2 regions of the Brevibacillus sp. SKDU10 genome follow, and region 2 is predicted to be linked to the other one. Evidence: a T-box and tRNA genes for the amino acid it is inferred to sense, from the RefSeq annotation. Region 2 holds a T-box; the other holds one or more tRNA genes.
The links. The T-box of region 2 lies ahead of leuS (leucine--tRNA ligase). A T-box ahead of a tRNA ligase gene usually reads a tRNA of that ligase, here a tRNA-Leu.
Positions count from the first base shown of each region.

Region 1: it encodes a tRNA-Leu, which carries the amino acid that the T-box ahead of leuS (leucine--tRNA ligase) is inferred to sense. The anticodon was not compared.

Region 1 covers NZ_LSSO01000155.1:118,657-129,753, reverse strand. Annotated here, with positions in the region: gene AYJ08_RS12490 (hypothetical protein) at 1-151, shown strand, start outside; gene AYJ08_RS12485 (YxcD family protein) at 139-438, shown strand; gene AYJ08_RS12480 (cytochrome d ubiquinol oxidase subunit II) at 510-1,538, opposite strand; gene AYJ08_RS12475 (cytochrome ubiquinol oxidase subunit I) at 1,535-2,857, opposite strand; tRNA gene AYJ08_RS12470 (tRNA-Leu) at 3,018-3,104, shown strand; tRNA gene AYJ08_RS12465 (tRNA-Gly) at 3,114-3,187, shown strand; gene AYJ08_RS12460 (ArsR/SmtB family transcription factor) at 3,569-3,892, shown strand; gene arsB (ACR3 family arsenite efflux transporter) at 3,931-4,986, shown strand; gene arsC (arsenate reductase (thioredoxin)) at 5,005-5,433, shown strand; gene AYJ08_RS23000 (class I SAM-dependent methyltransferase) at 5,518-5,742, shown strand; gene AYJ08_RS12440 (hypothetical protein) at 6,192-6,776, opposite strand; gene AYJ08_RS24455 (helix-turn-helix domain-containing protein) at 6,896-7,051, opposite strand; gene AYJ08_RS12435 (helix-turn-helix domain-containing protein) at 7,199-7,432, opposite strand; gene AYJ08_RS12430 (hypothetical protein) at 8,184-8,462, opposite strand; gene AYJ08_RS12420 (hypothetical protein) at 8,870-9,064, shown strand; gene sda (sporulation histidine kinase inhibitor Sda) at 9,359-9,490, shown strand; gene AYJ08_RS12410 (hypothetical protein) at 9,580-10,080, opposite strand; gene AYJ08_RS12405 (Fpa/YlaN family protein) at 10,328-10,588, shown strand; gene cax (calcium/proton exchanger) at 10,644-11,097, opposite strand, start outside.
Region 2 covers NZ_LSSO01000170.1:31,348-42,444, forward strand. Annotated here, with positions in the region: gene AYJ08_RS14845 (DNA internalization-related competence protein ComEC/Rec2) at 1-1,191, opposite strand, end outside; gene AYJ08_RS14850 (deoxycytidylate deaminase) at 1,346-1,777, shown strand; gene asnB (asparagine synthase (glutamine-hydrolyzing)) at 2,046-3,971, shown strand; gene AYJ08_RS14860 (ComEA family DNA-binding protein) at 4,073-4,885, shown strand; gene comER (late competence protein ComER) at 5,205-6,029, shown strand; gene leuS (leucine--tRNA ligase) at 6,322-8,787, opposite strand; T-box leader at 8,944-9,202, opposite strand; gene AYJ08_RS14875 (class I SAM-dependent DNA methyltransferase) at 9,242-9,985, opposite strand; gene rsfS (ribosome silencing factor) at 9,995-10,345, opposite strand; gene yqeK (bis(5'-nucleosyl)-tetraphosphatase (symmetrical) YqeK) at 10,357-10,926, opposite strand; gene AYJ08_RS14890 (nicotinate-nucleotide adenylyltransferase) at 10,907-11,097, opposite strand, start outside.

The DNA.
Region 1 (11,097 bases), on a different contig from region 2:
CCTAGGAGGTTTTGGAGCGTTTGCTGCCGCATTATTGAATATCCTTATGTTAGTAGGGATTGTCTTGCTGGTGGTTCGTCTCTTCCAGATGGTGCGAAATAATAAAAACAATAATAAATATAAGGAACAGGAAAACCGATGGAAACAATAAGACTATTAGAACAGGATCTTATTAATGCAATTTGTCTTTACATTGCTGAGAAAAGAGAGATCGAACCTTATCAAGTAAATGTCGAACTGATGTGGGATGAGGAATATGGTTATTCTGCCGAAGTGAATGCGAACGGGCGGGAGCAGGTTCTGATTGAGGCCAATATGTTAGAGGCCCTGCGCAAGTACTTGCGTGATCAGATGGAACTAGATCCATTTTCAGCTCGAATTCAGCTAGATATTGATGATGAAGAGGGCATGATCGCTCTTGTTTCCTACAACGAATGATGAAAAGCCACGTGGAGCTTCTACACTCTGCGTGGCTTTTTCCTTGTGTAGCCATATTTACAGGTAGCCTGTTACGACTTTTTGGCTTCTCTTGTATCATTCATAAATAAACGCCAGAAGTAGAGAAAGCCCGGAGTCAGAATAGCAAAACCTACGATATAGACAACAAACATAGCTCGAAAATTATTCGGATGGGTGAAGCCTGATTCAATCGTAACATCTGGATAAACCAAATAAGGAAGATGGGCTATACCATAGGCATAGCTGGCTAACAGGTACTGAATGATAGCAGCAATGGTAGCAAGACGTGGGAAGCTAAGCCAGCCTTTTCGTCTAGATGTACCATATAACGATATGTAGGAGAGTAGGAAAAAGCCAGCAGAAGCGACGAGCCAGCCAGTCTGAGAACGCAAATTGGCATAAATCCACGAGGCCTCGTTGGACATGGTAATTACGACCGCAATGGCCAGCCCAATTGTGATAGGACCTACAATCCGAGCATCTCTGCGATAAATTTGAAATGCTTCCCGTTCGCCAAGAACATTGGAAAAATCGGCTAGCAAAAGTGAGGAGAGAAAAAGAGTACTAGTAATCGCCAGCCCAATATACATATATTCATGTGGACTAGAAAACAGTCTGAGTAGCTGAAGCTGTTCGTAGCCGTTTTCAAGTGTAATAAAACCGCCCTGTGTGATTGGCAATACACTGATTAATAGGGCAGGAATCAAGATACCCGTAATGCCTGAGATTATCGACATCATTTTACGATAATCCTCTACTACATGAGAAAAAACCAAGAAGGCACTTCGCAACAACAGCAAGAGCAATATTAAACTGCCAGGTATAATCAATACAGTACCTAACGTATAGGTAGCTCCTGGGAAAAAGGTAACAAGTGCTATGACGATCAGCACGATAAAGACATTCGTTACTTCCCAGGAGGGAGAGAGGTAACGATTAGCGATTTGGGTTGCTTTGGTCTGCTCGCGATCCCGATAAATCATAGACCAAAAGCCCGCACCAAAGTCGATGGAAGCAGCGACCGAATAGATAAAGACGAACCCCCACAACATGGTAACTGCAATAATGGTATCACTCATGCTTCTCCCTCCAAGCTGATGGGATGTCGGCGGAAATAATAACGGAAGACTAGGATTGTTGCGATAGCCATGAACAGATAGATTCCTAAGAATAACAGAAATAGCGTACCTAAGCCCTGTGACTGGGTAGTAGCATCTGCTGTTTTCATCACACGATATAAAATCCAAGGCTGACGGCCGGTACATGCGAAAATCCAGCCAGCCTCAATACCTAGCATAGATAAAGGACCACTTAGGACAAAAATCCACAATACCCATCGAGGATAATGAGAATGCTTGAGCCATTTTTTCCAAGCAAAACCGATAAAACCGACGAAAATGAGTGCACCACCAACCAAGACCATAAAATTAAAGAGGGTATGGACAAAGAGTGGAGGCCATTCGTCCCGTGGGAAATCATTTAGCCCTACGACCACCTCATTTGGTGTATTTCCCGCTAGCACACTTAGCAACCAAGGAATTTCAAGTCCATATTTTACTTGCTGTGTCGCCTCATCTGTGATTCCACCAATAACAAGAGGAGCATGGGACTGTGTCTCAAATAAGCCCTCTGCCGCGGCCAATTTTTCTGGTTGATATTGATGCAAATGCTGAGCAGAATCATGTCCATTGATCCCTGTCAGTAAGGAAAATGTACCACCGATGACCAGCCCCATTAATAAGGCTTTTTGATGAAAGGCATACTCACGAGAGGTTTTATTGACCTTCAGCATTTTATAGGCCGCGATCGATGCAATGATAAACGCACCTGTCATATAGGCGGAAACAACTACATGCCCGGCTGTAACAAAAAAGCTAGGGTTAAAAAATGCTTTCCAAGGGTCGACGTCAACCACTTCTCCATTGACCAAATGAAAGCCGGTCGGAGTCCCTTCAAAGGCGTGAACATTGGTAATGAGCACAGCGGAAGCAGTGGCTCCAATTAAAACAAGTAGTACGCTTACAATTCGCATTTTGGGAGATAGACGATGTGCTGCATACACATAAATAGATAAAAACAAGGCTTCTAAAAAAAAAGCAAAGATTTCAATTTGGAATGGGAGAGAGATAACCTTGCCGACGACTTCCATAAAACCTGGCCATAGTAAGGATAATTGCACACCTGAGATCGTTCCAGAGGGAATAGCGATACCAAGTAAAATGGCCTGTCCCTTGGTCCAGCGCTTTGCCATAAGTGAATAGTCGGTGTCCTTTGTGCGCTGATACAACAGCTCTGCGATTAAAATCATTAACGGTAAGCCAACGCCAAGCGAAGCAAAGATAATATGAAAGCCCATCGTCATACCAAAGGTGCTTCTGGCGATCAGAATTTGATCCATATCCCATCAACCTTTCTCCGTAACAAGTTCCTCCTTACCTTTGCATTATTTTCCTGTTATTATGCATGAAGGTTGGAAAAAGGCTCCATTTTGCTTTGGGATAGCTACTTGATTTCTAAGGAAAATCGTGCTACAATATTTTTACACAAATCCTAATTTTGCGGTCATGGCGGAATTGGCAGACGCGCTAGATTCAGGTTCTAGTGGTGGCAACACCATGGAGGTTCAAGTCCTCTTGTCCGCACCAATCATATATGCGGGTGTAGTTCAATGGTAGAACTCCAGCCTTCCAAGCTGGTCGCGTGGGTTCGATTCCCATCACCCGCTCCATAGTTTTATTTGTCAAAAGCCTTGTATATCAAGGCTTTTTTTATTTTATCTCTCTGTATATGTTTCTCAAAACCCAACTTTGGTGACGAATTGAGGAGGACTAAATTTATTCGGGTTAAGTGTATCAATCGTTCTGCCGTCTCTCGATTCATCTTACTCGTAACATGGGTATAGATATCGGCATTTGCTTCGTTGAAAGTTTGGTATGTCATAAAACGTTCTTGGATGTCTTTTAATTTTACACCGCTTTCAAGCAGAAAAATGGTGTTTAGTGATATACATGTGGTCACTCTTCTTAAGGTTATATTTGAAATGACCTTCGCATAATGATAATATAGCCATATAGCTATATGGTAATTATAAAAGGAGGCATTTATTCACATGGATTTAATCCAACTTTCTTTGGCTCTAAAAGCATTAGGTGATCCAACCCGGCTTAAAATCATTGCCTTATTAAATCAAAGAGATTGTTGCGTATGTGAATTAGTCCCGATCTTTGGAATTTCTCAACCTTCGATATCTAGGCACATGAGTCGTTTAAAGAACGAGAATTTAGTAAATGAAACACGGAAAGGTCAATGGGTCTTCTACTCTTTGAATCGTTCAACAATGAAGCAAATTGGCTTATCTCTAGCACAGTTACCGGATTGCACTTCAGATTTTGAGAAATTAAAAGAAGCAAACTTACAGATTACTTGCGATTAAACCCTCTACTAAAAAGAAATGTAAGGGAGATTGTAACGATGAGTAATGTGGGGAAAAAACGTCTTTCGTTTTTAGATCGCTACCTAACACTTTGGATTTTTCTGGCTATGGGTATTGGGGTTGGCCTTGGGTTTATCTATCCACAGTTTGTTACTGGGTTAAATAGCTTACAGGTGGGAACCACATCCATTCCTCTTGCAATTGGACTTATCTTAATGATGTACCCACCACTTGCTAAGGTGCGTTATGAAGAAATGGGAAGAGTATTTAAGGATACCAAGGTTTTAATCCTTTCTCTTGTTCAAAACTGGATTATCGGCCCAATTTTAATGTTTAGTCTTGCCATCTTATTCCTATCAGATAAGCCAGAGTACATGATCGGCTTAATTATGATTGGCTTGGCACGTTGTATTGCTATGGTAATTGTTTGGAATGATCTTGCCAAAGGAGACACGGAATATGCTGCTGGATTAGTGGCATTTAATTCAGTTTTCCAAATGCTTTTCTTCTCAGTGTATGCTTATCTATTTGTAACTATCATTCCAGAATGGTTGGGATTAGAAGGTGCAGTTGTTTCGATCACTATGGTGGAAGTAGCGAAGTCTGTCATGGTTTACCTAGGAATCCCATTTCTTGCAGGGATCCTGACACGTTTTACTCTTTTAAAAGTAAAAGGGCGTCACTGGTATGAAAATGAGTTTATTCCTAAAATTAGTCCCATCACCCTAATTGCCTTACTCTTCACCATTATCGTGATGTTTTCTTTAAAAGGCGATGCCATTATCAGCTTACCACTCGATGTAGTTCGTATTGCGATCCCATTATTAATTTATTTTATACTGATGTTCTTTATTTCTTTCTTCATGGGAAAGAAAATTGGAGCAAGCTACCCAGTTACAACAACACTTGCTTTTACGGCAGGTAGTAATAACTTTGAACTTGCGATCGCTGTCGCAGTAGGAGTGTTTGGTATCCACTCCGGTGCTGCTTTTGCAGCAGTTATTGGCCCATTAGTAGAAGTACCAGTCATGATTGCACTAGTCAATGTGGCTTTCTGGTTTAAACGAATGTATTTTACTGAACAGAAAACGTAAAGGGCGGGCGAAACGGATATGAACAGAATTAATAAAAAAACAATTTACTTCCTATGTACAGGAAATTCATGCCGTAGTCAGATGGCAGAAGGATGGGCTAAAAAATATTTAGGGCAAAAGTGGAATGTTTATTCTGCTGGAATTGAAGCCCACGGTGTAAATCCTAGTGCTGTTAAAGCGATGAAAGAAGTAAATATTGATATTTCGAATCAAACCTCCGATGTCATTGATCCTTCACTTCTACTAAATGCAGACCTAATTGTAACCCTTTGTGGACATGCGAATGATGTATGCCCTGTTACACCAAATGATAAGGAACGAGTCCATTGGGGATTTAATGATCCTGCAAAAGCAGAAGGAACCGATGAAGAGAAATGGGCTATATTTCAACGTGTTCGTGATGAGATAGGGACACGTATAAAACTCTTTGCTGAGACTGGTCAATAGATAACTCCCTTAAAACAAATTACACATATGCAGATATGTAGTTATTGAATGGATAGAAACAAAATCAAATTAGGATTGTTTCATATGAATGAAGTACACAAAGATCAAATCAGAGAAGCAGTCCGTGAGAACTATAAAAAGGTGGTTCTAAGTGTAACTGATGACTCTAGTTGTTGTGGCCCAACAAGCTGTTGTACATCAGATTCAGATGTGTCTCTTCAACTTGGTTATTCTTTAGAAGAAATCAAATCAGTACCAGTTGGTTCAAATTTAGGATTGGGGTGTACAGATTATTCACATTTTAGATAACTACTTTTTCGAAAAAAAATATTTTTTTCCATTTAAACGTAAAGGCGTGGTAAACTTGAATGGAGCATCATTAATATGCTCTGATTGTGGGGGTGTTCCTAAGCTTTCGTTGGGCATATGGGAACATCCCGTTTTTATTACCTGTTTATAATCCTTCTTTCGACATCTACCCCTGCAATCGCCCCATACTAACATCTGTCAACTCCTTCCTATGGGCATTCCTTCTTTGTTATCCTCCTTTCTCTGGCAACCACAAAAACGATAGAACTAATGCAATTTTCCGAATTTTACATTGATTACCAGTTGTTGACTTAATTATATATCAGTATAAACAAATTTTCCTAACAGAAATTTTGTTTAATTTTTTCAAAAAAAAAGAGAGGTTATCCTCTCTCTACCATCCTTCACCTACACTTTTTGAAGAAACTGCTGTATCAAATTCTTTAGCCTCAAAATTCGTTTCTGTAATGCCGTACAAGGAGAGAATCGCTAGTAACAAGATTATTCCTCGCTTCATGTAAATCACCGTCCCTTTTGTCATAACATCGACAAATTTTTTCTTTTTGCTCTGGTGTTGCAAGATAATCATATTCATAATATTTCAAAATAATGCTACGGACTCTTTCTACATTTTTAAACATGATAGCTAGCTCCAGAGCTTCAAAGATGAATTCAAATCCTTTGTTGCTTTCCTCAATTATAAAATAGTATGAGGCTAATGCTTGATAAAGTTTTAACTTATGTCTTTTGGTAGGAATGCTTGTTTGATAACCAATTTTTTTGATTTGAATTTCAAAGGTACTGATCAGTTTTTGAATGCTTTCTACATCTTTCTTCTGTAAATATGTTTCAATAGCAACTGGCAATAACATAAATATTTCAACATCAGTAGCTAAACAAGCAAAGTTGTCAATGTATTCGACATGGCCCATTTCTATTAAAAATAATAATTCGTTTAATTTCGAAATTTGTTGATAGCCTTCATACTTAGCATATTCTTTAGTTATAACTAATGCCTTATCATAATCTTTCATTTCTCGATAACTAAAGGATTCATATAGTAGGGCTTCAGCTATGAAATTACTATCGTTTAACGTGATAGCTAATTCCTTTAATTCTGCCGCATATTTTAATAATTCCCCCCATTTATTTTTTACCTATTGTTAAGGATTTGACTGATGGTGACTGAATCAATTTCAGTTGCTGAAACAAGATCTTTTTGTTTCCAACCCTTGCGATCAAGTGCTTCTTGTAAACGCTGGCGCAATTCTATTTGCGCAATCTGATAGTTGTATTCCAAGACGTGCATTAAACCTATCCCCTTTCTTTTTTTGTAAAAATAAGGAATTTTATTCACCACATCATACTTCAAATAAATAGTGTTGTAAATAAAAAAATAAGTACCTATAGGTTCTTAAATACCGCAGGAGAGAGTAGAAAATCTACTCATCAATGCCTATTGTTCCCGTTCCCATTCGTAGAGGTGTTCCATTCGGAAGTTTGGCATGTACATCTGAATGATGGAAGTAATGGAATACATAGCTTCTGGAGACATCAGTTTGGTATTAGTCGCATAATGCGAGATCATTCTAGCCGAATAACCTGTACGTCTCGCTAACTCCGCTTGTTTCATACCAATAAGATTCAGAACGGGTTGTAATAGGCACTTCCCACGTATGTAAGATGCCATTACATTCATTCCCTATAGGTTTATATTTTGGCTTTTGTTTGAATCAGGGTGTTTACAATTTCATCTAGTGATAAACTTCTGTTTTCAGAAAACCAGATAAGAGGTCTTTGTATGTCACACTGCAATCTATTCCTTACTAGAAAGGGATGTTTTAGAGAATAGATGTTTAAGAAAGATCATTATTCTATTGAGATTAGTATATTACGTAATTTGTCATTACGAAACTGACATTTTACAATTTGTGCAAATGTTTATTGTGATGACGATCTCTGAAGCAAATCACCCCCTCGTTATACTAGTTAATCGGGCACGCAGTTGCTGATGGGCACGCCTTTAAAAATATAAGAATGGGGGATTAGAGTTAAAGAAAAAGCAATAATTTAGGGATGGAGAAGGGATATTGCACTAGGATTTTTATAAAAAGAAGGGAGATAAACGAATGTTAGGGGGCTGATGGTAGTTTGGCGGATTTTAACTGTAACTTATGGAGTGGGGCATTGGCTTTATTTAATGGAGTATCTGTTTAGTGATTAGATTTATAAAGAAGACCAAAAATGAATGGTGTTGAAAAACAGAAAATGGTCAGATATCCAAAGAACAAAAAGCTCAAATGAATAGGTTTTTTTGGATGGCTATGTAAAATAGATTGTGGTTGTAAGCTGTAAAAATAGAGTCGGTTCTACGAATATGCAAAAATCAACCCTATTAGCTATGGCAGACCAAGCGGACAAAAATTCACGAAGCGACTAAATTAGCGCAGCGACAGCCTCTTATTTAAAATAGCTACCAATTTACGTTGACATTTCATTTGATAATTTTGTTGAGTTAATTTTTCTGTTTTAAATTGCCCGATAACCGTTCTAACATCTTTATTATAGATGATTAGACTTCTATACTCCTCATGTTCTAATAAGTCTTTGTACCAAGAGAGTATTTTTATTTTTTTTATGTTTTTCGTAATTTGTTCTTCGTCTGGCTTGAAAAATGGTACATACACTAATAAATGTAAGAAATCAAGAATTAGTGGCATTCGTAATACCCCCCACGCCACTTTTCGATACTTGGACGATCTTTCTTTTCCTTTGGTAAAACGATGTAGGTCGATCGTTTGGGGAGGGATGCTTCCTGTTCGCTTAATCTGACAGATACTCCTAGCCTCTAACGCTTTTCGTACCATAGAGCGTGTTACTAGCGATAAACTTAATCCTTCTTATACGAAATCGAGGGCGAGATGAGACCCATCTACTTGCAGAAGTGGGATATAGCTAGGTGCCTCAGTAATCGGGCTACTTGTATGCTGGCATATGTATCGAATGGAGAAAAGAATGGCAATACAAACGAAGAGAGTAGCTATCTAATGATTACTGATTATTTTTCGTTGGGTGTCGATTTAACTCAGAAATTCGGGATAAAAAGAGATAGAAGAGTAAACAAAAATTGAAACGAAATGGGCTTCTCATACGTATGGATATATATAATACTACCGGAGTAGGAATTCTGGTTGAAAGCGAGGGACATAAGGTGGAAGATAAAAAGAAAATTCGCCACATGCTATTCTTCACTGGTTCATTCGGGTTTGCTGTCTTCGCTATGGTTGTTGTCACCGAGATTATTCGTGTCTCCATGCACTAGTCTCATACTCAAAAAGCGAATATCGAACATAAAAGTGACTCGGATAGAAAGAGAGGCGGCCATTACGGCCGTCTTTTTTTTATATGAAATCTATATTTTTCGACAATATGCAATTATTTGTGGATAATTCAAAAAAAGAAATCCACAAGGGTATATATCTATTTATACATCTTTTGCACAATTACCCCACAGGCTATCAACAGGATTTCCACAGCACTTGTGGATATCGGAACGATTGTTCGTTTTTTTATAAGCTGATACAATACGGTATAGAATAAAAGGGAGGTGACAAGCGTGAGATACTTAAGTGATACGATGTTGATAGAAGTATATCAACGTGCAGTCGCCCTTCATCTCGATGCCGATTTTATTTTCTTGGTAGAAGCTGAAATGGCGCGTAGGAAACTCTCTATTCAAAGTGCTTAAGTCATGTAGGTATTAGAATTGCAAACATTAAATAGAAAACGAGCAAATCGAGATAGCCACCCTATGGAAGGGTGGCACTTATTTTTTGTTTATAGCAGGACTTCAAACATTGTAATGTCATGTAGGGGTTGCTTGTTTTCTTGTAGATCTTCTGGGAAATATAAAAAGACCGGCCCTTTGTCTCGAATTGGTTTACCGTCTTTTGAGAATTGAAGAATGATTTGCTTGGATTTTTCCAGAGAAACATCTACATAATCTTGTTGCTCACGGTGAATACGTAGAGTCGTGGCGTTCGGATGAGGCTTGGCATTTTCCAAAAAAGGTGCAAATTTGATTGCATAATCGCCCTCAAGCACCTTTCGTTCTTCTACCAAGCTTTTGCGTTGACTAGGAGGAGTGGCGCCTTCCTTCATTTCTTTTTCCCAATGCAGAGCTGCACTACGGATATATTTATTCGTCTCATGTAATTCCAGATGCTCTTGCTCCTTATAAGAAGACAGTTCGAATTTTCGGTCATCAAACACCCACACGCTTGGATCAATGGTGATAGGGAATTCTACAGCTCCCTTTACTACAATCACGTCTGCCATTTTGGTCTTCCTCTCTGTTAGCCTTTTCCTACTTCATTATTGTATCGCAGGATGTAGTGTGCCGCAATGAATGTGTTGGTTAGAAGAGTTTTTTGACAGCGTTTTCACAGCCATTTAACATATTATGCACTATGAATAAAAGGTTATCCCCTTTTCAAATGACTCGTTATGACGTACTATGTATGTATGGTAAGGACGTGTCCAAACGGAGGGATAGGTTTTGACAGACGTAAAAATTCATAACGATATGGCGAATAAAGCTTTAGCGTTATTAAGAGCAGATGCGGATAAAATATATAAATTAATTGATGTTCAGATGGAGAACTTGAACATGCCACAGTGTCCTTTATACGAAGAGGTGCTTGATACACAGATGTTCGGTTTGTCGCGTGAAATCGAGTTCGCTGTTCGCCTAGGTGTAGTAGAGGAAGATGAAGGCAGGTCTATTCTGGAAAATCTTGAACACAAATTAGCCGATTTACACGAGCTCTTTAACGAAAAAAAATAAAAACTCGCTAGGAAAGCTTTCTTTCCTTAGCGAGTTTTTGTTACGTGTGGACGATCTAGTCGAAGAAGAAGGCCGTACCAAGAATTATATACACAATTAACAGCAATACTCCTTCGAACCAATTGGTTTTACCGTCTCGACAGATCGAAATCGTGATAATGGTTGATACGGCAATTGCTGTGAGCTCTGGTACAGTAAAAACGATGTTCATAGGAGACCCGAAGAAGAGACTGATTAAGACCAGTGTGGGAGCTACGAACAAAGCTACTTGTAAACTAGAACCCACAGCAATTTCCACAGCTGCTCCGATACGCCCCTTCATTGCTAGCAGGATTGCGGCACTGTGCTCCGCGGCATTTCCAATAATAGCAATGACAAAAGCCCCCACAAACAGCTCTGACCAGCCAAAGGTATGTGAGACTGCTTCCACGCTATGTACTAACCACTCGGAGACGACGGCGACAAAGAATGTTGATAGCACCAGCATGACGATGGAAACTGGCTTTGAC
Region 2 (11,097 bases):
AACCAGTGTGACAGCTAGAGTAGAAACCAACCATTTTGGCATAGGCCATTCCAATTGGACTAGCAACGGTACAAAAACTAATAATCCCATCGTAATAAAAAAAGATAATTGAAATCCTAGATGAAATAATTGATATGGGTCGTAGATTAACATAATAAGTCCAGTGACACCAAGTATTTCTAGGCCCTGCGCAGATTTTTCTCGAGATCGTGCTAATAACCCAAGAATCCCCATACAGCCTGATCGTACGGCTGATACCCCCATACCCACTAGCCCTACATACATCAAAATAAATAGTATTCCTATCACATAAGAAATCTTTGTGGGAACACCAATCTTTTGTACAATCCATAAAAAGCCGCTAGACACGATTGTGATATGTAATCCGGAAATGGCAAGCACATGAATAAATCCTAAATCAGCATAAACTGTTTGAAGATCAGCTTTTACCTCTGATTGCTGACCTAATAGAAGTGATTTGAAAAACCCTGTGTTTTCAGGCTCCATGCCTAGCTTTTCTAATTGTCTGGCTTCCGCTTTTTGCCATCTAGTAAAAAAAGCCCGCCAATCCCCTTCTCCCTCCTCAACCTCCATATCCGTAACATCCATATCAACTATTACTGCTACTTTTTGATACCGAAGATAGGATCTGTAATCGAACGCATGCGGATTACGAGCTGTATCTGGGAGCTTTACTGTAGCCTGTGCCTGAAAGGAATTACCCGAATGCCAGCCTTCTATAGTATTAATTTGTTCTTCATGCTGTAGCTTGAGACGAATAAGAACTCTCTCATTTAAATCTGTTGTCTGGGATGCGGTTTTCATTCTCTTTTTACTCTTCACATTGTTAATTCGTGCGTAGAACCTCACCAAATCGCCGTCTCGCTCGACGGGAGAATCAATTTTTCCCTGTAGAAAAACAAGCTCCTCTCCCTCTGCATAATGCACTAACTCAGAAACATAACGACTATCGTACCAGTTAAAATAGCATGCACCAGCAAGGAGAGAGCCCATTAAGAGCAAGCTCCATTTCCTTGCCTTGCCCTTCAACCCAATCGCGGCCAACATTAATAGAACAAATCCGATCCATAAATAAAAAGGAGGTGAATAGAGCTTGAGCCTACCCAAATTACTAAGCCCAATCCCTATAATCCAACATAGTGATGTCAGAAAAAAATGATAGGCTGCCATCCGTTCTCCACCTTTCTCTCTATTCTCAATCCATTATAGGAGCAAGAATATGGACAAAAATAATAGAGAAAGCGGAGAGGGTTATAGTATAATAGAGCAAAATTATAATACATAGTAGTAAGAACAGTGTTCGGTGTCAAAGGAGAGAAGCAACATGGCGAGAAAAAGTTGGGATGAATATTTCCTAGATATTGCCGATCAGGTATCCACCCGTTCTACATGCCCCCGCCTTCATGTGGGTAGCGTAATTGTGAAGGATAAACATATTATTGCAACAGGCTACAATGGCTCCATCCATGGTCACGATCATTGTGATGATGGCGGCTGTCTAATTAATGAAGCTGGACGTTGTGTAAGAACAGTGCATGCCGAGGTTAATAGTGTTTTACACGCAGATCGAGATAGTCTAAAGGGAGCTACGGCCTACGTTACACACGAACCTTGTGAAAATTGCGCTAAAACACTCGCTCAATCAGGGATCGCACGGATCGTGTACCGTAATGCCTATCCAAATAAATGGAATGAGCATTTCCTTAAAGGTATAGAGGTCGTTCACTTACCTTTTTCGGATGCAAGGAACAACTAACTAAAATACGATGTCCACATAGGTTCTCTTTCGCACAAGAGGACCTCTTATTTGTTTATAATAAGAGACAAAAGGCTAACCGAATCGAGCAAGAGAGCTGACTTGTAGGCGAAACGAAAAAACATTTTACATTCACAATTTACATTTTGTTATCCACTCGCCCTGCTTTAATCGAGTCAACTGTCGCATTGCGCTTGCTTGGAATCCATGTTAGATTAAGATAGTGTATTTTCAGGGGACCACCCTGTGAGAGGAAGAGTCTAAGAGAATGTGTGGAATTGTTTCGTTCTTCAATAAGCATCAAGCACCTGCACAACTAGAAACGATAAAAGCAATGACCGACGTGATTTTGCACCGCGGTCCTGACGACGATGGTTTCCATGTAGAAGATAATATTGCATTAGGCTTCCGCCGTCTTAGCATCATTGACGTTGCTGGCGGTCATCAGCCTTTGTTTAATGAAACAAAAGATATCTGGATTATCGGTAACGGGGAAGTTTATAACTACAAAGAACTACAGACATGGCTAAAGGAACAAGGTCACGTGTTCCAGACCGATTCAGATATTGAAACCATTCTTCACTTGTATGAAGAGGTTGGCTTTGATGCACCGAAAAAACTTCGCGGCATGTTTGGTTTCACTATTTATGATAGCCGTAAACGTCTACTGTTTGGAGCACGTGATCATTTTGGAATTAAACCGCTCTACTATACGGAAACGGCCGATTCAATTGCTGTAGCTAGTGAAATTAAGAGCTTGCTTGAACTGCCAGGCGTGCCTCGAGCAGTCAATCAACAAGGCTTTTATCATTATCTAACCTTTCAATATGTCCCTGACCCTGAGACAATGTATGAAGGAATATATCGCATCCCTCCAGGTCATTTCTTTGTCATTCAAGATGATAAGCTGACAATTGAACAATATTGGGATGTTCACTTTGAACCGGATGAAAGTAAGCCATTCTCATATTTTGTAGAAGGTACCCGCTCTATTTTGCTAGATTCTGTAGATAAACACAGAGTTAGCGAGGTTTCTCGCGGTGCATTTTTATCCAGCGGTGTAGACTCCAGCAGCATCGTAGGGATGTTACGTAAGTTTGAACCAGTTAAAACCTTTTCAATTGGTTCTGATATCCCGGGATACAGCGAGCTAGATTACGCGCGCCGTACAGCAGAATATCTAGGTACAGAGCATCACGAAATCACCATGAATGCAGAGCGTTATTTACAGGAATTGCCTCGTCTCATCTGGCATCAGGACGAACCAGTAGCAGATCCATCAGCTATTCTCCTATATTTCGTAGCAGAAATGGCTAGCGAGCATGTTACGGTTGTTCTATCTGGTGAAGGGGCAGATGAATTCTTTGGCGGATATAACATCTATCGTGAGCCTCACTCCCTTCGGATGTTTAAGCATATGCCAGGTTGGATGAAATCCTCCATGCGCAGTGTTGCTGAACATTTACCAGATAGCATGAAAGGGAAAAACTTCTTGATTCGCGGCTCTAAAACAGTTGAGGAGCGTTTCTTTGGAAATGCCATGATCTTCAGTGAAGAGATCAAGGAAAAAGTAGTGATGGAGAATATTAAACATGCTGGTCATTACAAATCTCCGCTAGATATCACGCAAAAAATTTATCAGCGAGTCCAAGGCTATGACGATGTAACCAAAATGCAGTATTTGGATATCCATACTTGGCTTCGCGGCAACATTTTGATGAAAGCTGACAAAATGACAATGGCAAACTCTCTGGAGTTGCGTGTACCGTTCATTGATCCAAAGGTATTTGAATTCGCAGCAACTATTCCGACCAAATACAAGATTGCAGAAGGTACAACCAAGCATGTTTTAAGGGAAGCAATGAAGGAATTTTTACCTCCTGAAATCAAGACTCGTCCTAAGCTTGGATTCCCAGTTCCAACCCGTCATTGGTTGAAGAATGAATTCTACAAATGGGCGAAAGAATTGATTTTTGAAGCGAAAGTAGATCATTTAATTAATAAAGCTTATGTGTTGTACATGCTTGATGAGCATAAGGAAGGTCACGGTGATTATAGCCGTAAGATCTGGACCATTTTAATCTTTATGCTATGGCATCAGATTTTTATCGAGCAGAAGTATTCCTTCCAGCCTTATGTAAGTCCTGCTGTTCAAATTCGCAAGCAAAACAACGCTTCAAGCATAGCAAGATAGTAATCTGAAAAACCTTTCAATCTAAATGATTGAAAGGTTTTTTTGCACTCCCCTCTATCTTTTTATACGATGTCTTTAAAGATGTAATGGAGGGATAAATAATGGTTATGGAATTGTGGGATCGTTATCGAAAATGGATTTTTGTGAGTGCTGCCCTTTTATTTATTGGACTTAGCTTCTGGATATACCCCGCCGCTGAATCCACTGCTATGTCCGGACTTACTCCCGTTGCCTTCGCGGAAAAGGAAAGCACTGCTACGCCCGAATTGCAAACAACTAAGCTTGCAGAATTAGAACAAAAAAATTCTACTGTGAACACTTATACAGGCTCAGATAAAAATGATGATTCTAAAGAAAAGCCCCTTTCTGATACTAGAGCTTCTGTATCCGTAGATTCCCCCCTTTCTAAAGATGAGCCAATAAGCAATATGAATCATTCCTCTTATATTGATGTAAAAGGAGCTGTCACACATCCGGGCTTATATTCTTTTGACTCAAATGAGCGAGTCATGCATGTGATTCAAAAAGCTGGTGGTTTCTTAGCACAGGCTGATCAGAAGCGAGTTAATCTGGCACAAAAGCTAACGGATGGAATGGTTTTATATGTTCCTGCCTTGGAAGAGTCTTCTACTTCTTTTCCTAACCAGTTTACTAATTCATCCCTTCACCCCAGCTTGCCAATTCAAAGCAGTTTGCCATCTTCTTCACCCCAAGCTTCTGCTACTAAAATCAATATTAAAACCGCTACATTGGAGCAACTTATAAAATTACCGGGAATCGGGAAAACCCGAGCAGAGGATATAATGGTCTATCGCGATAAGAAGGGTTTTACTAAATTAGAAGATTTAATGAAAATTCCAGGCATAGGCAAAAAAACCTTTGAAAAAATAAAAAAGATTGCGATCTGTGAATAAATGTACCCAAATAGTTAGATATATGTGTTAGATGGGACAAGGCTCATGAAGAAATAAGCCACTAGTGAGTATCCCCCAAAAATTTTTTTCTAAACGGGTAGATTAGAACGACAATTTCTCAGCTTCATAAGCTCATTTTCCCGGGGAATAAAAATATTTTTGTTATTTTATTAGGTAAGTTTGTTCTGGAAATAAAAACGTTACTCTCTCAAAAAAACATGAACCCCTCCTTCAGCACATAAGATGTAAAGACCTCTTTTAGAACGAAAAATGGTATGACTTGTACTGTTCTTCACAAAAAAAGTATGGAGGGATTATCATGCAACTTGGGTTTATTGGAACTGGAAGTATGGGGGGCATGCTCATACAATCTTTTATTCGATCTCAGGCTGTGTTATCCGACCAAATTAGAGCCTATAATCGAACCCCAGGAAAATTGTCACTTCTACAAGAACAATTTCCAGAATTGCAAATCGCTACGAGCAATGTTGACGTCGTTACAAATAGCGATCTGATTTTTTTATGTGTCAAGCCAAAAGAATATCGAACAGCATTAGCTGAATTCTCATCTGCTCTTTCCAGCGAACAGGTCTTGGTTACAATTACAAGTCCCATAGTAGTAGAAGAACTGGAAAAATTAGTCCCTTGTCAGGTCATACGTGCAGTTCCAAGTATCACTAATCAAGCTTTGAGTGGACTCATCTTGCTTGAATACGGTCGTTCTGCCACAGATGAGTCAAAGGAACGTTTACTCCACCTTCTATCACATATCGGTCTCCCCTTGGAAATTCAAGCTCCATTTTTGCGAATCTCGGCAGATATCGCCAGTTGTGGCCCTGCCTTTCTCAGTTATACACTGCAACAAATAATTCGGTCTGCGGAAGAAGAAACCGGTCTTCCCCACGAAACAGCCGTTCATTTGACAACCCAAATGCTAATTGGAGTAGCTGAATTATTAAAACAAGGTCATTTTACCTTACCAGAGCTACAGGCGCGTGTCTGCGTACCAGGAGGAATTACCGGAGAAGGACTGCGAATTTTACAAGGTTCCCTACCTGGGGTATTTCATCATGTATTCCGCATCACACAAAAGAAATTTGAAGAGGATCAACGAGAACTGAAGGAACAGTTGGAAAATTGGTAGTCAGTATTGGAAAGAATCATGAAAGAAAGATTTTATAGACATGGCTGTTATAACCTATTACGTTCATCCTTACACCAATAGCATGGGGCTTTATTATGTGGAAGATGATTTATTGACCTCGATTATTCATCTAAAATTCAATATGACTTATATGAACTACTTATTCCATGTACATAGGTAACATATAGGAGAATAAAAGAGTGTCGACAATTCGCAAAAGAAAAAAGCCCCCTCCTATAGCTAATTTCTAGCATCAGGAGAAGAGCCTGTCTTTTTTACATGAAACAGATGATTAACCTACTACAATATTAACCAGCTTGCCCGGGACAGCAATTACCTTACGAACGGTTTTACCGTCAATAAGTGCAATTCCTTTTTCATGAGCAAGTACATGCTTCTCTAGTTCATCTTTGCTAAGTCCGTTAGCGACTACCAGCTTGTCACGTACTTTACCATTGATTTGGATTACGATTTCTACTTCATCCAGTACCAATGCTTTAGGATCAAACGTTGGCCATTCCTGCATGTGTACGCTACTAGTCTTACCGATCAATTGTTGCCACATTTCCTCAGAGATATGTGGTGCGATTGGTGCAAGCAGAATGATAAGGGTCTCCATGGCAAAAGCAAAGGTGCCGCGGTCTGATTCTGCTGGATAGCTGTACATCTTATTAACTAGCTCCATAATCGTACTGATCGCTGTGTTAAAGGTATAACGCTCACCAATATCTTCTGTTACCTTCTTAATCGTATGATGAGTAGTACGGTACAAATCTTTGGCTGCATCATCATTCGCAGCTACTTGATAAGGAGCTTGGAATAATTCTTGATTGCTCTCTACCAAACGCCATACACGATTCAAGAAACGGAAGCTTCCTTCTACTCCAGTATCTGTCCAGTCTAGATCGCGTTCAGGTGGAGCAGCAAACAGAATAAACAAACGAACCGTATCCGCTCCATACTTCTCAATCATTTCATCTGGGCTTACCACATTGCCTTTTGATTTAGACATTTTAGCCCCGTCTTTTAATACCATTCCTTGTGTTAACAAGCTACGGAACGGTTCATCGAAGGACAGCATGCCTGCATCATGTAGCACTTTGGTAAAGAATCGGGAATATAACAAGTGCAGGATTGCGTGCTCAATACCGCCAATGTATTCATCGACTTGCATCCACTTGTCTGCGTTCTCTTTAGAGAAAGGCAGCTCCTTGTTGCTTGCATCAGTATATCGTAAATAATACCAAGAAGAATCGATGAAGGTATCCATTGTATCCGTCTCGCGTTTTGCTGCTCCACCACATGTTGGGCACGTGGTTTTCATGAATTCCTCAGAGCTTGTCAATGGATTCCGTTTTCCATCGATAACTACATCTTCTGGTAATAACACAGGCAGTTGTTCTTTTGGTACTGGTACTACGCCACAGCTATCGCAATAAATGATTGGAATTGGAGCGCCCCAATAGCGTTGTCGAGAAACCAGCCAGTCGCGAAGACGGTAAGTGGTAGACAATCCGCCTTTATCTTGCTGTTCAAGTACATCAGCAATCGTTTTAATCGCTTCACGGTTTGGCATTCCATCAAATTGAGCAGAGTTTATTAAGGTGCCGTCTTCTGTATAAGCAGCATCGATACCAATTTCCTCAGCTAGAATTTCTGGATTTTCCGGATTAATAACTACTTTAATCGCTAAATCATACTTTTTCGCGAATGCAAAATCACGTTCATCATGGGCTGGCACACCCATTACAGCACCTGTACCGTAGTCAAGCAGTACATAGTTGGCTACCCAGATCGGTACTTGCTCTCCTGTTAGAGGATTCTTCGCGTATGCTCCTGTGAACAAGCCCACTTTTTCAGCATCAGTCGCTGTACGAGTAATGTCGCTTTCTTTCTTCATTTCTTCGACAAAAGCAAGAACAGAAGCTTCTTGTTCTTTACCAGCGATCAATTTTGGTACTAATGGATGTTCCGGTGCCAATACCATATAACTTACGCCATAAAGCGTGTCAGGACGAGTTGTAAATACTTTTACCTGCTCGTCATTAAGCTCTGGAATTGTGAAAGTAACATTAGCTCCCTCGCTTTTCCCAATCCAGTTCTTTTGCATCGTACGTACTTTTTCCGGCCAACCAGACAATTTGTCTAAATCCGTCAACAGACGTTCTGCATAATCAGTAATACTAAAGAACCACTGTTCCAAATCCTTCTTAGTTACTTCTGAATCGCAGCGCCAGCATAACCCATCAATTACCTGCTCATTCGCAAGTACGGTTGAGCATTCTGGGCACCAATTTACAAAAGCACGTTTGCGATATGCAAGTCCTTGTTCTAGGAAAGTTAAAAATAGCCATTGCGTCCATTTATAATAATCTGGGGAGCAAGTCGCCACTTCACGACTCCAGTCAATACTTACACCCAGACGGTTTAATTGCATTTTCATAAAATCAATATTTTCATATGTCCATTTAGCTGGCTGTGCTCCGAATTTAACTGCAGCATTCTCAGCCGGCAAACCAAATGCATCCCAGCCCATTGGATGCAATACTTGAAAACCGCTCATACGCTTCAAACGAGCAATAACATCCCCGATTGAATATACACGCATATGACCCATGTGCAAACGCCCAGATGGATACGGAAATTGCTCAAGGCAGTAAAATTTTGGCTTAGAGGAATCCTCCACCGTTTTGTTTGTTTTTTGTTCGTTCCATTTTTTCTGCCATTTGACTTCCAGCTCTTGTGGATTATACGGCATAGACATTTGCTACATCCTCCTTCTACTCTTTCACAAATCCTTCTTCACATTGGTAACATGTTTAACAGGTTACCCGCGTCTTATGATCAGCAGACAAAAACCGTCTAGCCCCTAAGACACACAAAAAACCTCACATCTCTAACAGCCGAAAAAGCTGCTAGGGACGAGAGGTTGTTTTTCTTCTCGCGGTACCACCCTAGTTAGCAAAGCAACTGTTTAACATGATGAAACGTTACCCAGTGCCCTACTCCCTTCCTTTTCCGTAACGTGGACAGACGCTTTTGCCTACACAACGAAAGTCTTCAGCAAAAAAGCAATGAGGGGAGTTCCAAAAAGAATCGGGTTGACTCGCACCTACCGTCAACTCTCTTATGCCGGATCTAGCTTTTGTACTAGGCCTCATTTTCGCTTTGTTCATATATGAATCGATTATAGTCGTTTTTACCGGAACATGTCAATCATGAGGACGTTTGGCTGAAAAAAATAGCCGTTCGCTTTCAGCAACAGGAGGAAGATTCACAAAATCAGCAGTTAGCTTAATTTCTTCAAAGCCAGCCTCTCGCAGCCACAAAATGATCTCTGTTGGCTGATAAGCTCTTTGGTATTGTGTTTCTTCCCGTTTTTGATAGCATCCATTTTCTACCCGAATAAAGAAAGTAAGATCATGCTCTACTTCTATTCGTTCTTCATCCGTATAGCATTGCCAGATGTAGTTGATCTCTTCATCTACATGCGTAAATGTGTTATTTCCAAAAAAGGTGAGAATTTTATAAGGACTATGTACATCAAAAAGGAAAGATCCACCTGGTTTTACATGCTGGTACACACGCTGAAACGTAGCTTGCACAGCTTCCTTTTCCGTAATATAACTAAGGCAATCACAGAAGGAAATAACCGAATCAATCGGGCTGACAGAGAGCTCTGTCATATCTTGTTCAACCCAATTAATATCAACATGTGCTGTTTTCATTTTTTCATAGGCAATTGCAAGCATCTCTGGCGATAAATCAACACCGGTTACCTGATAGCCTTTTTGGGCCAGAGGAATGGCAATACTGCCTGTACCACATCCCAAGTCAAGAATTGTCTGTGGTTTGCCGTGTAGCTGCCAATAATCCTCCGCCCAAACCAGCCAGTCCTGATAAGGCGTATCCGCCATCAACGCATCGTAGACTGTAGCTAAATGCGTATATGACATAGCCTTTTCCTACACTTCTACAGTGACGCGAGGTGCATCAGACCATAGTTTTTCAAGATTATAGAAGTCGCGTTCTTCTTTATGGAAAACGTGAACAACTACATCTCCACAGTCAACTAATACCCAACGACCTTGTTCTTCCCCTTCAATACCACGAATATTATACCCATTTTTATGCACCTGATCACGAATTTCACGAACAATCGCCTGTACTTGACGCTCATTGTTACCGTGACAAATGATAAAACGGTCTGCCATAACTGAGATGGTGTGGATGTCAAGCACCACAATATTTTCTGCTTTTTTATCTTCACAAGCTTTATATGCTAGTTGAAGTAATTGATTGTCTATTTGTACCATGAAAGGCCTCCTCATTCTATTACAAGATCATTATAAGCAAGCAAAGTGAGCGGATATACCCGCTGTTTTTTTTCAAGTAAAAAACGTATTGTTCCTCCGAGCGCAAGTGCTAACGCCTGATTCAAATCTTGCTCTGCTAGGCATCTAATATCCTCTACACCAGGATAATTGCGATTGGGTTCAATGTAATCAGCCAGACAAACAACCTTCTCCAGCAAGGACATGTTCTCACGGCCTGTCGTATGATAACGAATCGCTTGCAATATCTCAGCATCCTGTATCTGTAGCTCCTGCTGCACCACAATCGCTCCTACAAAAGAATGCCATAATTCTTTATCCCCTGAAAGCAGATCCTGAGGTAAATCATAACGAAGAAGATAATCTCGTAGCCGAGAAATCTCCCAGCATTTGCAGTAATCATGCAGCAGTCCTGCTAACTCAGCTTTGATCGGATCTGCTCCGTAGCGAACGGCCAGCTTTTTGGCTGATTCTGCGACGCCTAAGGTATGCTGGTAACGCTTTTCATGCATTTGAGCTCTAACCTGCTTAAGCAAGGCTTCTCTATGTTGGATCTGCTCCATATAACCCGCTCTCCTTTATATAGCATTCCACCGCTGAAGGAACAAGATAGCGAATACTTTTTCCAATCTGGATCTGTTCGCGGACATACGTAGAAGAAAGGTCCCAAAGCGGAATCTCGATAAAATCCACATAAGTTGTCCATCTTGAAGGTTGTGGTGCGAAGTGAGGAC